DNA from 4 places in the Variovorax sp. V35 genome. Region 3 is predicted to be linked to each of the others. Evidence: predicted binding sites of a transcription regulator. Region 3 holds the regulator's gene; each other region holds the start of a gene.

Region 1 (3,590 bases), 2.9 Mb from region 3:
TCGAACCTGCCGTTGGAAGCTATGGAAAAGATAGCTGGCAGGGCGCGCCGGTGCAGGAGAAAGTTCCTGCTGGCTCGCTAACCCGGGCGACGCACAGTTGTTGTGCGCTGCACCAATCCAAGCGGCCCGGGTCAGCGCCGCGGTGCAGGCTCGAGCGGCAGGTAGTCGGCCATGGCCAGCATCGACTCGGCCACGTCGACGAGGCGGCGCTTCTGGTTCATGGCGGTCTGGCGCAGCATCTTGTGCGCCTCGGCCTCGCTCAGGCGGCGGTGCGCCATCAGCAGGCCCTTGGCGCGCTCGACGATCTTGCGTTCGTTGAGCGAGGCGCGCACGGTGTCGAGTTCGTCGCTCATGGCCTGCAGGCGCTGCGACTGCTCCTGGACCATGTCGAGCACCGAGCGTTCGAGGTGGCGCCCGAGCTGCGCCGGCGTGGCGTCCTGCGCCTGCTGGGCATCGTCGAAGAACAGCGCGCCGCCGGCCTGCGGGGCCAGCGTGCCGAGCAGTTGCCGGTACGCGGCCAGCTCGCTGCGGGCCTGGGCGGTCTTGTGGTCGCACAGCGCGCGCAGGTCGGCCGAGAGGCGGTTCTCGACCGTCTGCATGGCGTCGATGCGCCGCGTGCAGCAGTCGAACCAGGCCTGGCTCAGCAGCGCGTCGGCCGGCACCGAGGTGGCGCCCTTGCGGCGCAGGCGCTCGAGCTCGGCCAGCACGGCGTCCGACTGGCTGTCGTGCCAGAGCGTGCGCACCGCGTCGCCCGAGAAATCGATGAACACCTGGAAGCAGCGCTCCTGCGACTCGATGAGGTGGCGCCACTGCTGGCGCTGCGCGTCGTCGCCCCGGCCCAGCGCGAGCGCGGCGGCGCCGAAGGCGCGCTCCTGGCCGGCGAACTCCTTGCCCTGCATGAAGTTGAACATCGCCACCAGCAGGCGCGAGATCTCGGGGTCGGTGGCGCCGTCGGCCGCCTCGAACACCACCGCCAGCAGGCCGGCCACCAGCTTGGCGAAGGCGGCCACGGCCTGCGCGGGCTGGAGTTCGAGCGCGTCGATGCGCCGGCGCAGCGCGGGCAGGGCGTCCAGGCCGGGCAGCACCCAGGCGATGCGGCTGAACAGGCGCGCGCCGTGGCCGGCGCCCACCGCGCGGTGGTGCTCGGCCTCGAGCCGGTCGAAGCCGGCGCGCACCTGCTGCTCGAGCGCCAGGCATTCGGCGATCTGCGGGCCGCGCTGGTCGGCAAAGCGCCCGCCGTGCGAGGCCAGGAACACGTTCGACATGCCGCGCTCGCGCTGCAGCGCATGCACGAGCCGCCCGATGGCGCCGACCAGCTCGCTGGTGCGCGCGAGCTGGTCCAGCGCGTCGATCTCGCATCGGCGCGCGGCGATCAGGAAGCTCAGGCCGGAAGTCATTCGTGGGGGCGCAGAAGGGGCGCCTTCCGCTCGTGCAACTTCCGTGCCTCGCTTGCCCCTTCGCGGGCGCCGCCGGCGGGCGGCCCCTACACTCGGCGCCATGCTCTTGTTGGGAATCGAATCATCCTGCGACGAGACCGGCGTGGCGCTGGTCGAGTCGCACGGCGACGCGCTGCCGCTGCTGCGTTCGCACGCGCTGCACAGCCAGATCGCCATGCACCAGGCCTACGGCGGCGTGGTGCCCGAGCTGGCCAGCCGCGACCACATCCGCCGCGTGCTGCCGCTCACCGAAGCCGTCATGGCCGAGGCCGGGCGCTCGCTGGCCGAGATCGACGTGGTGGCCTACACGCGCGGCCCGGGCCTGGCCGGCGCGCTGCTCGTGGGCGCGGGTGTGGCCTGCGCGCTCGGCGTGGCGCTGGGCAAGCCGGTGCTGGGGGTGCATCACCTCGAAGGGCATCTGCTGTCGCCGTTCCTGAGCGCCGATCCGCCCGAATTTCCGTTCGTGGCGCTGCTGGTGTCGGGCGGCCACACGCAGCTGATGCGGGTCGACGGCGTGGGCCGCTACGAACTGCTCGGCGAAACCATCGACGACGCGGCCGGCGAGGCCTTCGACAAGAGCGCCAAGCTCATGGGCCTGCCGTACCCCGGCGGCCCCTGGCTCGCGAAGCTGGCCGAAGAGGGCGACGCCGCGGCCTTCAAGCTGCCGCGCCCGCTGCTGCACAGCGGCGATCTCGACTTTTCGTTTGCCGGCCTGAAGACGGCCGTGCTCACGCAGGCCAAGAAGCTCGGCGACCAGCTCGAGGCGCGCAAGGCCGACCTGGCCGCCTCCACGCAGGCGGCGATCGTCGAAGTGCTGTTGAAGAAGTCGCTCGCGGCGCTGGACCAGACCGGCCTGAAGCGGCTGGTGGTGGCGGGTGGCGTGGGGGCCAACAAGAACCTGCGCGAGCAACTGAACGCGGCCTGCGCCAAGCGCAAGGTGCGCGTGCACTACCCCGAGCTGCACCTGTGCACCGACAACGGCGCCATGATCGCCATGGCGGCCGCGATGCGGCTGCAATCGGGCCTGTCGCAGGCCTCTGAGCGCTATGCCTTCGACGTCAAGCCGCGATGGCCGATGGCATCGCTGATGACGCCCGAGACGCCGCTGCCGGAAACCGCGTAGCCGGCTGCTGCCGTGCGCGCCCCAGCGAGGGCAGCGGCAGCACGTCGAGCACGTTGCGCCAGAGCTGGCGCCATTCGGGCCAGTCGTGGCCGCCTTCGGTCGTGAACACGCGCCCCGGAGGCAGGGCGTCGGCCAGCAGCTTGTGGTTGCTGGCAAAGCGGTCGGCCAGGCCGAAACCCAGGTACAGCGGCGGCAGGTCCTGGGAGGGCTTCGGCGCCAGGTATTGCTGGAAGAAGGGCCAGAGCTTGCGGTCGGGTTCCTCGTCGGGCTGCGGCCCGGTGGGCGCCTGCCAGGCGCGCAGGCCGCCGGCCTTCTTGATTTCCGCACCGAGCACGCGGCGCCCCAGGTAGGGTGCCAGCGCCACGATGCCGTCCACCGAGCCCGGGCGCGCCAGTTCGTGGATCAGCGCGCCGAACCCGCCGATGGAAATGCCGACCAGCCAGATCGAGATGTAGCCCTTGGCCCGCTGGGGCTCGATGACGTCGGCGTGCAGCCGCTCGCTGAGGGTCTGGTCGTAGTAGTAGGAGACGTCCGCATCGACCAGCAGTGCGTCGGCTGCGAGGTGCCGCTCGCGCACGGCGCTGATGAAACCCTCGCGCTCGAACTCTTCGGGCTTGAGGTAGGCCCCTGGCAGGAAGATCAGGAGCGTGTCGGACCGTTCATTGTCATTGGCTGACTGCAGGTGCGTTTTCATGGTGCCTTGAGGCACACCCGCTGTCCGCACCGCCCGGGAACTCGATGCGTTTACGAGATGCCCACGAAGAAGAAAGTACTAATAAATCGTCACATCATGTGACGTTATCCGGCGCTATTGTGAATACGGCGCTTGTTTAAAGTCAAAACAAGCTGTCACTAACATTTTCTTCGTGGGGGCATCGCCGGGACTAGTTGATCTGCAAGTTCGAAACCTGGCTTGCCGGCACCAGCTTGCCCAGCTTCAGGGTCAGCACGCCGTTCTCCAGCTTGGCTTCGCTGGTGGCCAGGTCGATGGCTTGCGGCAGCTCGTAGGCGAGCTTGATCTGGCGCTTGGC
Region 2 (3,590 bases), 350 kb from region 3:
GCCGAGCCGCATCAGCGCGTGTTCGCGCAACGGGGAGATGGGTTCGGTATCGGCCACGGCGTTATCAATTAGTTAGCTTGCTAACAATTGTACGGGTTTCTACCGAGTCTTGCACGCGACCGCGCACGACGTCAGCGCGCAGCCCAGGGAAAAGGGAGAGAGAAAGAAAAGTGTGAAGCTCGCCGATAAGCCGGATTCTGTGCACCGGGGCCCTCTTGCGAAGACCCCGGCGTGACCGCCATTACTCTGGGCCGTTTGTCGCCAAACGGCTCGATGCCACCTACCCGCCAGCTCAGCGGAACCACCTCAATACTGGCCTACTTGGTGTTGCTGCGCGCAGAGATTGCCCGTTTCACCCGAACTGAATCGGCTCGTCTCTGTTGCTCTGATCCTCACCTCACGGTGGAGAGTCGTTAACTCCTGCGCTGTCCTGTGCAGTCCGGACGTTCCTCCAGTGCGATCTTTCGACCCGATGCTGTTGCCCGAAGGCAGAGCATCGTCCCTTTCGGGCTTGCACCAGCGGCGGTCTGGCGTGCTTCACCGCTCGATTATCGCCCGCCCCATCAATGACCCTTCAAGCGGTATCGCGCGCCGGTCGTCAGCCGGGCGTTTCGCTGTCACCGGCCTGCACCAGGCCCAGCTTGCGCAGCGTCCGATGGAAGTTGCTGCGGTCGATGCCGGCCTCGCGCGCGGCGCTGGCCACGCGGCCGCCGTGGCGGGCGAGCAGTTCCAAGAGCCAGGCCCGCTGGAAGGCCTCGGTTGCGTCGCGCAGCGTGCCGCCCGCGATGGCAGGCCCCGCGTGTTCGTTCGCCGGGGCCTGCACGGGCACTGCCACGGCGCTTCCCACGACGGCGGCGCTGTCCAGCGCCAGGTGATGCGGTTCGATGGCCGTCCAGCGCGAGCCGCGCGGCTGCTCCCGGAACGCCCGCAGCGAGGCGCGGCTGATCACATGCTCGAGCTCGCGCACATTGCCCGGCCAGCCGTGCGCCAGCATGGCGGCCTTCGACGCCGGCGAGAGCCGCAGGTTGCGCGCGCCCAGCCGGTGCTGGTTCTCCTCGAGGAAGCTGCCGGCGAGCACGAGCACGTCGCGCCCCCGCTCGCGCAGCGGCGCGACCACGAGCGGATAGACCGACAGCCGGTGGTACAGGTCGGCGCGAAAACGCCCCTGCGCAATCGCCGCGGGCAGGTCGCGGTTGGTGGCCGCGATCACACGCACGTCGACCTTGCGCATGCGGTCGCTGCCGGGGCGCTGCACCTCGCCGCTTTGCAGCACGCGCAGCAGCTTGGCCTGCACGCTCAGCGGCAGTTCGCCGACCTCGTCGAGAAAGAGCGTGCCGCCATCGGCGATCTCGAACTTGCCGTCGCGGTCCTGCACGGCGCCGGTGAACGCGCCGCGCTTGTGACCGAAGAGTTCGCTGTCGGCCAGCGACTCGGGCAGCGCCGCGCAGTTGACCTGCACGAGCGGCTGCTCGCTGCGCCGCGAGCGCGCGTGCAGGCGCTGCGCGACCAGGTCCTTGCCCACGCCGGTTTCGCCGAGCAGCAGCACCGTGAGGTCGGACACGGCGACGGTGTCGATCTCGTGGCACAGCTGCTTCATCGCCGGGCTGCTGCCCAGCAGCTCGCGGGGCGCGCCGCGGCCTGCGCGCAGCGCCTGCGCCACGGCCTGCTCGCGCATCGCGCGCGCCTGCATCTCGCGGATCGTGTCGGCGGCCTCGATGCCGGTTTCGACGAGGGCGATCAATGCCTCCATCTGCGCCGGGCCCACGGCATCGAAGGCGTGCGGCTCCAGGGCGTCCAGCGTGAGCAGGCCCCAGACGGCGCCGCGCAGGCGCAGCGGCGCGCCCATGCAGTCGTGCACCGGCAGGATGCCCGGCTGGCCGGCGACGAGGCCGTCGTACGGGTCGGGCAGGTTGCTGTCGTGGGCGAAACGCAGGCCGCGTTCGCTGTCGAGCAGGCGCGCGAAGCGCGGATGGGCGGCGACGGGAAACTGGCGCCCGAGGGTTTCATCGCTCAGGCCGTCGACCGCGACGGGCTTCAGCACGTCGACGTCGAGTTGCAGCAGCGCGGCGGCATCGCAGCGGACCAGTCCGCGCGCGGCGGCGAGCAGCGATCGGTAGCGGGCGGCCTCGGCTTCGGGCTCGGGTGGTGAGGCCTCGGTGGTCGAATCGACACGCAATGTGGTCATAAGTACAACCTCGAATTTGTTGTGAATTTGACCACGCCCAACAAATCCCCAATGGGATCAAGCACTTGCAGAGGTCTTCCGGCTGGCACGGATCGTGAAAAGACAAAGGCATCTCAACAGAGGAAGCGCCAGACCATGCACCCGCAAACCATCGCCATCGTCAAGTCCACCGTGCCCGCACTCCAGGCCCACGGCGAGGCCATCACCAGCCACTTCTACAAGATCATGTTCGAGGGCCATCCGCAGGTGAAGGCCTTCTTCAACGAGGCGCACCAGGCGGCCGGCACGCAGGCGCGCGCGCTGGCGGGGGCGGTCATCGCGTACGGCGCGCATATCGACCGGCTCGAAGCAATCGCCGGCGCCCTGCCCCGCATCATCCAGAAGCACGCGGCTCTGGGCGTGCTGCCGGAGCACTACCCGATCGTCGGCCACTACCTGCTGCGGGCCGTGAAGGAGGTGCTCGGCGATGCCGCGACCGACGAGGTGATCGCCGCATGGGGCGAGGCCTACGAATCGCTGGCGGGCCTGCTCATCGCCGCGGAAGAAGCCGTCTACAGCGCCAACGCGGCGCAGCCCGGCGGATGGCGCGGCACGCGCGAGTTCCGCGTGGCCCGGCGCGAAGACGAAAGCGAGGTCATCACCTCGTTCTACCTGGAGCCCGTGGACGGCGGCGCGCTGCTGGCGTTCTCGCCGGGGCAGTACCTCACGCTGGTGCTGGAGATCGACGGCCAGCCGGTGCGACGCAACTACTCGCTGTCCGACGCACCGGGCAAGCCGTGGTACCGCATCAGCGTGAAGAAGGAAGAAGGCGGCCGCGCCTCGAACTGGCTGCACGCGGCCGCCGCGGTCGGCACGCGGCTGCAGGTGCAGGCGCCGTGCGGCGACTTCGTGCTGCAGCCCGCGGGCGAGCAGGCGCGTCCCCTCGTGCTGGTGACGGGCGGCGTGGGCATCACGCCCGCGATGAGCATGCTCGAATCGGTGGCGCACACGGGCCGGCCGGTGCACTTCGTCCATGCGGCGCGGCACGGCGGCGCGCATGCGTTCCGCGCCCGCGTCGACGCACTCGCGCAGCGGCATGCGAACGTGAAGCCGCTGTATGTCTACGACGCGCCGCGCGAGAGCGACACGCCGCACGCGACCGGCTTCGTCACCCGCGAGCTGCTGGCCGGGCTGTTGCCGGCCGACCGCGACGTCGACCTGTACTTTCTCGGACCGAAGCCCTTCATGCAGGCGGTGTATGCGAACGGGCTGGCGCTCGGCGTGCCGAAGCAGCAGCTTCGCTACGAGTTCTTCGGGCCGCTCGAAGCCCTGGAGGCCTGAACCGCAACGGCCCGCCATCCCCTCGTGCGGAAACGGTCGCGGGCCGGGTGCAACCCGGCCCAGGGGGCGCCACAATGCGCGCTGA
Region 3 (3,590 bases):
GCCGCAGCGGACGCACCTTCCTGCTCGGCCTGGCCACGCAGATCAGCAACCCGAAGACGGCGGTGGTGTATGCGAGCATCTTCGCGGCCTTCCTTCCGCGTGAGGTGCCGCTGGTGCTGGCGCTCGCGGTGCCGGCCGTGATCTTCTGCATCGAGACGGGCTGGTACGCGATCGTCGCGCTGGCGCTGTCCTCGGCCGCGCCGCGTGCGGCCTACCTGCGCTACAAGACCTGGATCGACCGCGCGGCCGGTGGCGTGATGGGCCTGCTGGGCCTGCGGCTGGTGTGGTCGGCGGTGCGCGGCACCTGAGCCGCTACAACAGGCTCTCGGGCGTGAGCGGCGACAGCAGCTCGAGCATGGTGCGGTCCCAGAAGCCCGAGTCGGGCTCTTCGTGCAGCACGGTGGTCTTGCCGCCTTCCTCGCTGACCCATTCGATGCGCCGCGAGCCGACTGCGCCCGCATTACCGCCTTCGGCAAAGCGCAGCCGGTAGGCGCCCTGCTGCTTGAGCACGTCGAGCAGCTTCAGTGTCTGCTGCGCCATCTCGGGGCTGCGGATGAACAGGCCGATCTCGGTGTTGTGGATCTCGGAGCGCGGGTCGAAATTCATCGAGCCGACGAACAGGATGCGCTGGTCGATCACCGCCGACTTGGCGTGCAGCCGCCCCACCGACGTGCCGAACAAACCCAGCCGCACGCTGCGCCGCGTGCGCGCGGAACTCAGCTCGTGCAGCTCGGCGCCCAACGCGAGCATGTCGGCGCGGTAGCGGCGGTAGGCGGTGTGCACCAGCGGTTCGTCGGTGGCGGCGAGCGAGTTGGTGACCACGCTGATCTTCACGTTGCGCCCGCGGATCTCGCGCATCACCTCCAGCCCCGACGCGCCCGGGATCAGGTAGGGCGAGACCAGCGTCACCTCGCTGCGCGCGCGGCGCATCTGCTCGACCACGTTGTAGCGCACGCTGTCCACGTCGAGCAGCGGCACGCCGCCGTACGACGCGGTCTTGCCGATCACGCGGTCGGGCGAATCGGCATAAGCCTCGGCGGTGGTCCAGATCAGGCCCAGCTTGCCGGCGTCGAGGTCGTCGGCCACCGGGCTGTAGCCGAGCAGGTCGTTGGGCGCAGGCCTGGGCGGCGGCGGCGTGGTGTCGGGGCCGGTGGCGGCGTCGAAGCGGCGCTGCAGCTCTTCGCGCGGCAGGTCGGTGTGCACGACCGCGCCGATCGGGCGCACGTGCGGGCTGTTCCAGTACTGGTCGAACAGCACGCCCAGGCGCGGGATCAGCGCACCCGTCACGAAGGTGTCGAGGTCGATGAAGTTCGGGCCGGTGGTGCGGCGGAAGTACTGGTTGCCGATGTTGCGCCCGCCCGCCACCGCCATCGCGCCATCGGCGATGAAGAGCTTGTTGTGCATGCGGCGGTTGACGCGGCTGAAGTCGAACAGCGACGCGGTGAAGCGCTTGAGCAGGCTGCCGCGCCCCGCCGGGAACGGGTTGAACAGGCGCAGCTCGACGTTCGGCGTGGCGGCCAGGCCGAGCAGCAGCTCGTCTTCGCCGGACGTGTACAGGTCGTCCATCAACAGGCGCACGCGCACGCCGCGCTGGGCCGCATCGCGCAGAGTGCGCAGCAGGTAGCGGCCGGTCTCGTCGTTCTCGATCTGGTAGTACTGCACGTCGAGCGTGCGCTGCGCGCGGCGCGCCAGCTGCAGCCGCGTGTCGAAGGCGAAGTCGCCGCCAGGCATCAGGCGAAAGCCGCTGAGGTCGGGGTCGGGCTGCGAGGCCAGCGCGATCTTGCCGAGCGCGGTGTCGGCCGAGACGGCGATGGCCTTGGTGGGCGGGCGCGGTGCCTCGTCGGGCAGCGTGGCGCAGCCGGCGAACAGCAGCGCCGCAGCCACAACAAGAACCCAATGCCCCCAGCGCGACAGCAGGCGACGGGTCATCGTGGGCTTTCTACAGAGCCTTGCGCAGGTTGGCCGGTGCGATGCGCAGCGCTTCGCGGTACTTGGCGACGGTGCGGCGCGCGCACTCGATGCCCTGCTCTTTCAGCATCTCGGAGATCTGGCTGTCGGACAGCGGCTTCTTGATGCTCTCGGAACTCACGAACTGCTTGATCAGCGCGCGCACCGCGGTGCTCGACGCATTGCCACCGGTCTCGGTGCCCAGCGCCGAACCGAAGAAGTACTTCAGCTCGACCGTGCCGAAGGGCGTGGCCATGTACTTGGCGGTGGTCACGCGCGAGATGGTCGACTCGTGCAGGCCCAGCTCGTCGGCGATCTCGCGCAGCACCAGCGGGCGCATGGCCAGCTCGCCGTGCACGAAGTAGCTCTTCTGGCGCTCGACGATGGCGTTGCTCACGCGCAGGATGGTGTCGAAGCGCTGCTGGATGTTCTTGATGAACCAGCGCGCCTCCTGCAGCCGCTGCGACAGCGCCTGGCTGCCCTCGCCCTTGTGCGACTTGAGCGCACCGGCGTAAATGTCGTGCACGCGCAGGCGCGGCATGACCTCGGGGTTGAGCATGACGCGGAACTTCACGTTGGTGCCGCGCCCGGTCTTGGTGACGATCACGTCGGGAATGACGATGTTGCGTTCGACGTCGACAAAGCGGCGCCCCGGCTTGGGCTCGAGCCGCGCAATGACCTGCAGCGCCGAGCGCACCAGGTCTTCGTTGGTGCGCGTGAGCGTGGCCAGGCGCTTGAAGTCGCGCCGCGCGAGCAGCTCCATGGGCTGCTTGCAGATCGCGATGGCGGTCTTGCGGATGAGCGCTTCGGCCTCGGTCTCGTCTTCGCTGGCAAGCGCCTTCAGCTGGATGCTCAGGCATTCGCCGAGGTCGCGCGCGCCGACGCCCACCGGCTCCAGGCTCTGCAGCAGGCCCAGCGCCACCTGGAAGTGGTGCACGAGGTCGTCGAACTGGTCGTTGTCGTCGCCCGCCAGGCCCGAGGCCAATGCGGGCAGCGAGTCTTCGAGGTAGCCGTCGTCGTTGAGCGACTCGATCAGGAAGCGCAGCGCGGCGCAGTCGTTTTCATTGAGCCGCAGGCTCAGCGCCTGGCGGTGCAGGAACGACTGCAGCGACTCCTGGCTGCGCGCGAGTTCGGTGGCGTCGGCACGCTCGTCGTCGCCCAGGTTGTTCTGGCGCGCGGGCGCGTCGCTGCCCCACTCGCTGTCGTCGGGCGCCATGTCGACGGTGCCGTCGCCTTCCCAGTCGGGCTCGCGCTCGGCGATCTCGGCGGCGGGGCCGTCGGTGTCGGGGGTCGAGGTGGTGGTGTCGCTGGAGGTGGAGGACGTGCTGGCGGCGGACGGCGTGAACTCGGCCTCGCCCTCGCCCGCGTCGTCGCGCGGCACCGGCGCGTCGGCCGTGTCCAGCCCGAATTCCTCGCGCGCCGCTTCTTCCGCGGTGCGCTCGAGGAACGGGTTCTCGTCCAGCATCTGCTCCACCTCCTGGCTCAGTTCGAGCGTGGAGAGCTGCAGAAGCCGGATCGACTGCTGCAGCTGAGGCGTCAAGGCCAGATGCTGCGAAACGCGAAGGGACAGCCCTTGCTTCATAGGAACCGCCCCCGCCCTTACATGCGGAAGTGCTCGCCCAGGTACACCCTGCGTACCTCGG
Region 4 (3,590 bases), 1.5 Mb from region 3:
TGCCGTGCGCCTGGCCCAGCCACAGCACGTGGCGGTAGGTCCAGCTGCGCTTGGAAGGAATCTCGGCCGGCCCGAGCTGGCCGTGGTGCTTGAGCAGCGCGCCCAGCAGCACCGGCTTGTAGGCCACGCTCACGCTCAGGCCTTCGAGCGCCTCGGGCAGGTGCTCGAACGCCAGGTGCGCGTAGGGCGAGATGAAATCGAGATAGAAGTCGATGTGCTTCATGCGTCGTGGTCTCCTGTGGTGGGTTCGGGCACGCGCCAGATGCCGGCCTGGGCCCGCAGTTCGATCGCGCGCCACACCTGGCGGCGGCTGTCGTCTTCCATCTTGCTCCAGCCGGCGATCTCGGGGATGGTGCGCAGGCACCCTTCGCAAAAGCCGCTCAGGCGGTCCATGCGGCACACCGACGAGCACGGCGAGGGCACCTCGCCGTCCATGCGCTGCACGGTCCCGGCGCGCTCGGCGAGCGCATGCGCTTCGTCGAAGTTCACACCACGTCGGCCACCGGCGCGCCGGTGAGCTTCTCGAGATCGGTCGGGTGCAGCTGGAACACGGCGTGCGGATGGCCCGCGGCGGCCCAGATTTCCTCGAAGCGGAACAGCTCGCGGTCGATGAGCACCACCGGCTTCGTCACATGGCCCACCGGCGACACGCCGCCGATGGTGAAGCCGGTGCGCGCCTTCACGAAGTCGGCGTCGGCGCGGCCGGTCTTGCCGACGATGGCATCGACCTTCTTCTCGTCGACGCGCTTGTCGCCCGAGGTGATGACCAGCACCGCCGCCTCGTCGCTCTTGCGGCGGAAGATGATGCTCTTGGCGATCTGCCCGACCGAGATGCCGAGCGCGTCGGCGGCCTGCTGCGCGGTGCGGCAGGCGTCGTCGAGCATGCGGGGCGCATGGGGATGGCCGGCGTCCTGCAGCACGCGGGAGACGCGCTGGACACCTTCAGGGAGGGAATGGAGTTCGGAGCCGCACATGGCAAGTTCTTCGGGGTTCGTGGGGGGCGTTCGCCCTGCGTTGCAAGGCCCCGAGCATACGGAAAAGCCCCGCGCACCGGCGCCGCCGCCGCCTTGCGCCCCTGCACCCCGGCGCACCAATGCGGAGAGCGCCGGCGCACGACGCCCGTGCGCGGCGTGCCGGCCCCGGTCCGTTTTCGGTGCGCCATCGGCCGATGAGGCCCGCCACACGGGCTTTTGAGCGCGGCACGCTTATTGCTGAACACGGTGGCGACCCACCGGCCTCTGCGGCGGGTTCGCAATGCCTCCGCTAACGACGGCGGGGTTCAAGCGCACCGATGGCCGCCCGCCGCCGGTTCGTCTGCTCCAACCCATTTCGCATCCGTTCCGTCGCGGGGGCCCCAACGACGCTGTCTGTTCGACAGCGGCTGAGGGGGCGCCTTCCAGGGCCGGTTGCGTGCAGGACCCCCAATGAAGATCGCAGTCATCGGCCACGGCATGGTCGGCCACAAGTTCCTCGAGCAACTCCACACGCTCGGCATTCCCGGCGCACAGGTCACCGTGCTGTGCGAAGAGCCGCGCCCGGCCTACGACCGGGTGCACCTGTCCGAGTACTTCTCCGGCAAGACGGCCGACGACCTGTCGCTGGTCGAGCCCGGCTTCTTCGAGCGCAGCGGCTTCACGCTGCGCCTGGCCGCGCGGGCCGTGGCCGTCGAACGGCGCAACAACACCGTGACCACGGCCGACGGCGAGGTGATCGCCTACGACAAGCTGGTGCTGGCCACCGGCTCCAACCCCTTCGTGCCGGCCGTGCCGGGCCGCGACCGGCCGAACTGCTTTGTCTACCGCACCATCGAGGACCTGGACGCCATGAAGGCCTGCGGCGCCAAGTCGCGCAGCGGCGTGGTGGTGGGCGGCGGCCTGCTGGGCCTGGAGTGCGCCAAGGCGCTGCGCGACATGGGCCTGGAGACGCACGTCGTCGAGTTCGCGCCGCGCCTGATGGCGGTGCAGGTCGACGAAGGCGGTGGCCGTGCGCTGCGCGGCAGCATCGAGGCGCTGGGCCTGCACGTGCACACCGGCCGCAACACGGTGGAGATCGTCGACGGCGCGAGCGCGCGGCACCGCATGGTGTTCGCCGACGGCACGCACCTGGAGACCGACATGATCGTGTTCTCCGCCGGCATCCGCCCACGCGACGAACTGGCGCGCCAGAGCCTGCTGGCCGTGGGCCCGCGCGGCGGCGTGGCGATCGACAGCCACTGCCGCACCAGCGACCGCAACGTCTACGCTATCGGCGAATGCGCGTCGTGGAACGAACAGACCTTCGGCCTCGTCGCGCCGGGCTACGACATGGCGCGCGTGGCCGCCCGCCACATCGCCGGCCAGGACGACGCGGCCTTCACCGGCGCCGACCTGAGCACCAAGCTCAAGCTGATGGGCGTCGACGTGGCCAGCATCGGCGACGCGCATGGCAAGACGCCGAAGTCGCGCGCCTACCAGTACATCGACGAGCGCAAGCAGGTCTACAAGAAGATCGTGGTGAGCGAAGACGGCAAGCAGCTCTTGGGCGCGGTGCTGGTCGGCGACGCCAGCGAGTACGGCACGCTGCTGCAGCTGGCGCTCAACGGCATCGCACTGCCCGACGAGCCCGAGTTCCTCATCCTGCCGTCGAGCGACGGCAAGGCCAAGCCGGGCCTGGGCGTCGAGGCCCTGCCCGACAGCGCGCAGATCTGCTCGTGCAACAGCGTCACCAAGGGCCAGATCTGCGAGGCCGTGGGCCAGGGCGTGTGCACGCCCGCCGAGATGAAGGCCTGCACCCAGGCCGGCGCCACCTGCGGCGGCTGCGTGCCGCTGGTCACGCAGGTCATGAAGATGGAAATGGGCAAGCGCGGCATGGCCGTGAACAACCACCTGTGCGAGCACTTCCCGTACTCGCGCCAGGAGCTGTACCACCTCATCCGCGTGGGCGAGATCCGCAGCTTCGCCGACCTGCTCACGAAACACGGCAAGGGCCTGGGCTGCGACATCTGCAAGCCGACCGCCGCGAGCATCTTCGCCTCGTGCTGGAACGAGTTCGTGCTCAAGAAAGACCTGGCCGGCCTGCAGGACAGCAACGACTACTTCCTGGGCAACATCCAGAAGGACGGCACCTACTCCGTGGTGCCGCGCATGCCCGGCGGCGAGGTCACGCCCGAGGGGCTGATCGCCGTGGGCCAGGTCGCGAAGAAGTACGGCCTGTACACCAAGATCACCGGCGGTGCGCGCGTGGACATGTTCGGCGCGCGCGTGGAGCAGCTGCCGGCCATCTGGGAAGAACTCATCGCCGCCGGCTTCGAGTCGGGCCATGCCTACGGCAAGTCGCTGCGCACGGTGAAAAGCTGCGTGGGCTCCACCTGGTGCCGCTACGGCGTGGACGACAGCGTGGGCCTGGCCGTGGAACTGGAGAACCGCTACAAGGGCCTGCGCGCGCCGCACAAGATCAAGTTCGGCGTGTCGGGCTGCACCCGCGAATGCGCCGAGGCGCAGGGCAAGGACGTCGGCATCATCGCCACCGACAAGGGCTGGAACCTCTATGTGTGCGGCAACGGCGGCATGAAGCCGCGCCACGCCGAGCTGCTGGCGAGCGACCTGAGCAAG

The links. Region 3 encodes sigma-54, which starts transcription at its own class of promoters, with help from an activator protein. Its sites were predicted from a motif close to TGGCANGNAANCTGCTTT; they were not measured.
Region 1: the regulator sigma-54 is predicted to act here: its motif matches at 1,429-1,446, upstream of ACAM42_RS22720 (nitrate regulatory protein).
Region 2: the regulator sigma-54 is predicted to act here: its motif matches at 2,269-2,286, upstream of hmpA (NO-inducible flavohemoprotein).
Region 4: the regulator sigma-54 is predicted to act here: its motif matches at 1,198-1,215, upstream of nirB (nitrite reductase large subunit NirB).

The regions. Positions count from the first base shown of each region.
Region 1 covers NZ_AP028666.1:4,939,438-4,943,027, reverse strand. The annotation lists gene ACAM42_RS22720 (nitrate regulatory protein) at 132-1,397, opposite strand; gene tsaD (tRNA (adenosine(37)-N6)-threonylcarbamoyltransferase complex transferase subunit TsaD) at 1,498-2,559, shown strand; gene ACAM42_RS22710 (alpha/beta hydrolase) at 2,495-3,253, opposite strand; gene ACAM42_RS22705 (Hsp20/alpha crystallin family protein) at 3,444-3,590, opposite strand, start outside.
Region 2 covers NZ_AP028666.1:934,782-938,371, reverse strand. The annotation lists gene ACAM42_RS04270 (MarR family winged helix-turn-helix transcriptional regulator) at 1-12, opposite strand, end outside; RNA gene rnpB (RNase P RNA component class A) at 171-539, opposite strand; gene norR (nitric oxide reductase transcriptional regulator NorR) at 599-2,185, opposite strand; gene hmpA (NO-inducible flavohemoprotein) at 2,321-3,505, shown strand.
Region 3 covers NZ_AP028666.1:586,674-590,263, reverse strand. The annotation lists gene ACAM42_RS02715 (LysE family translocator) at 1-308, shown strand, start outside; gene ACAM42_RS02710 (phospholipase D family protein) at 313-1,929, opposite strand; gene rpoN (RNA polymerase factor sigma-54) at 1,940-3,529, opposite strand; gene lptB (LPS export ABC transporter ATP-binding protein) at 3,547-3,590, opposite strand, start outside.
Region 4 covers NZ_AP028666.1:6,349,868-6,353,457, forward strand. The annotation lists gene ACAM42_RS29230 (2-hydroxychromene-2-carboxylate isomerase) at 1-223, opposite strand, end outside; gene ACAM42_RS29235 (DUF1289 domain-containing protein) at 220-489, opposite strand; gene ACAM42_RS29240 (YbaK/EbsC family protein) at 486-974, opposite strand; gene nirB (nitrite reductase large subunit NirB) at 1,425-3,590, shown strand, end outside.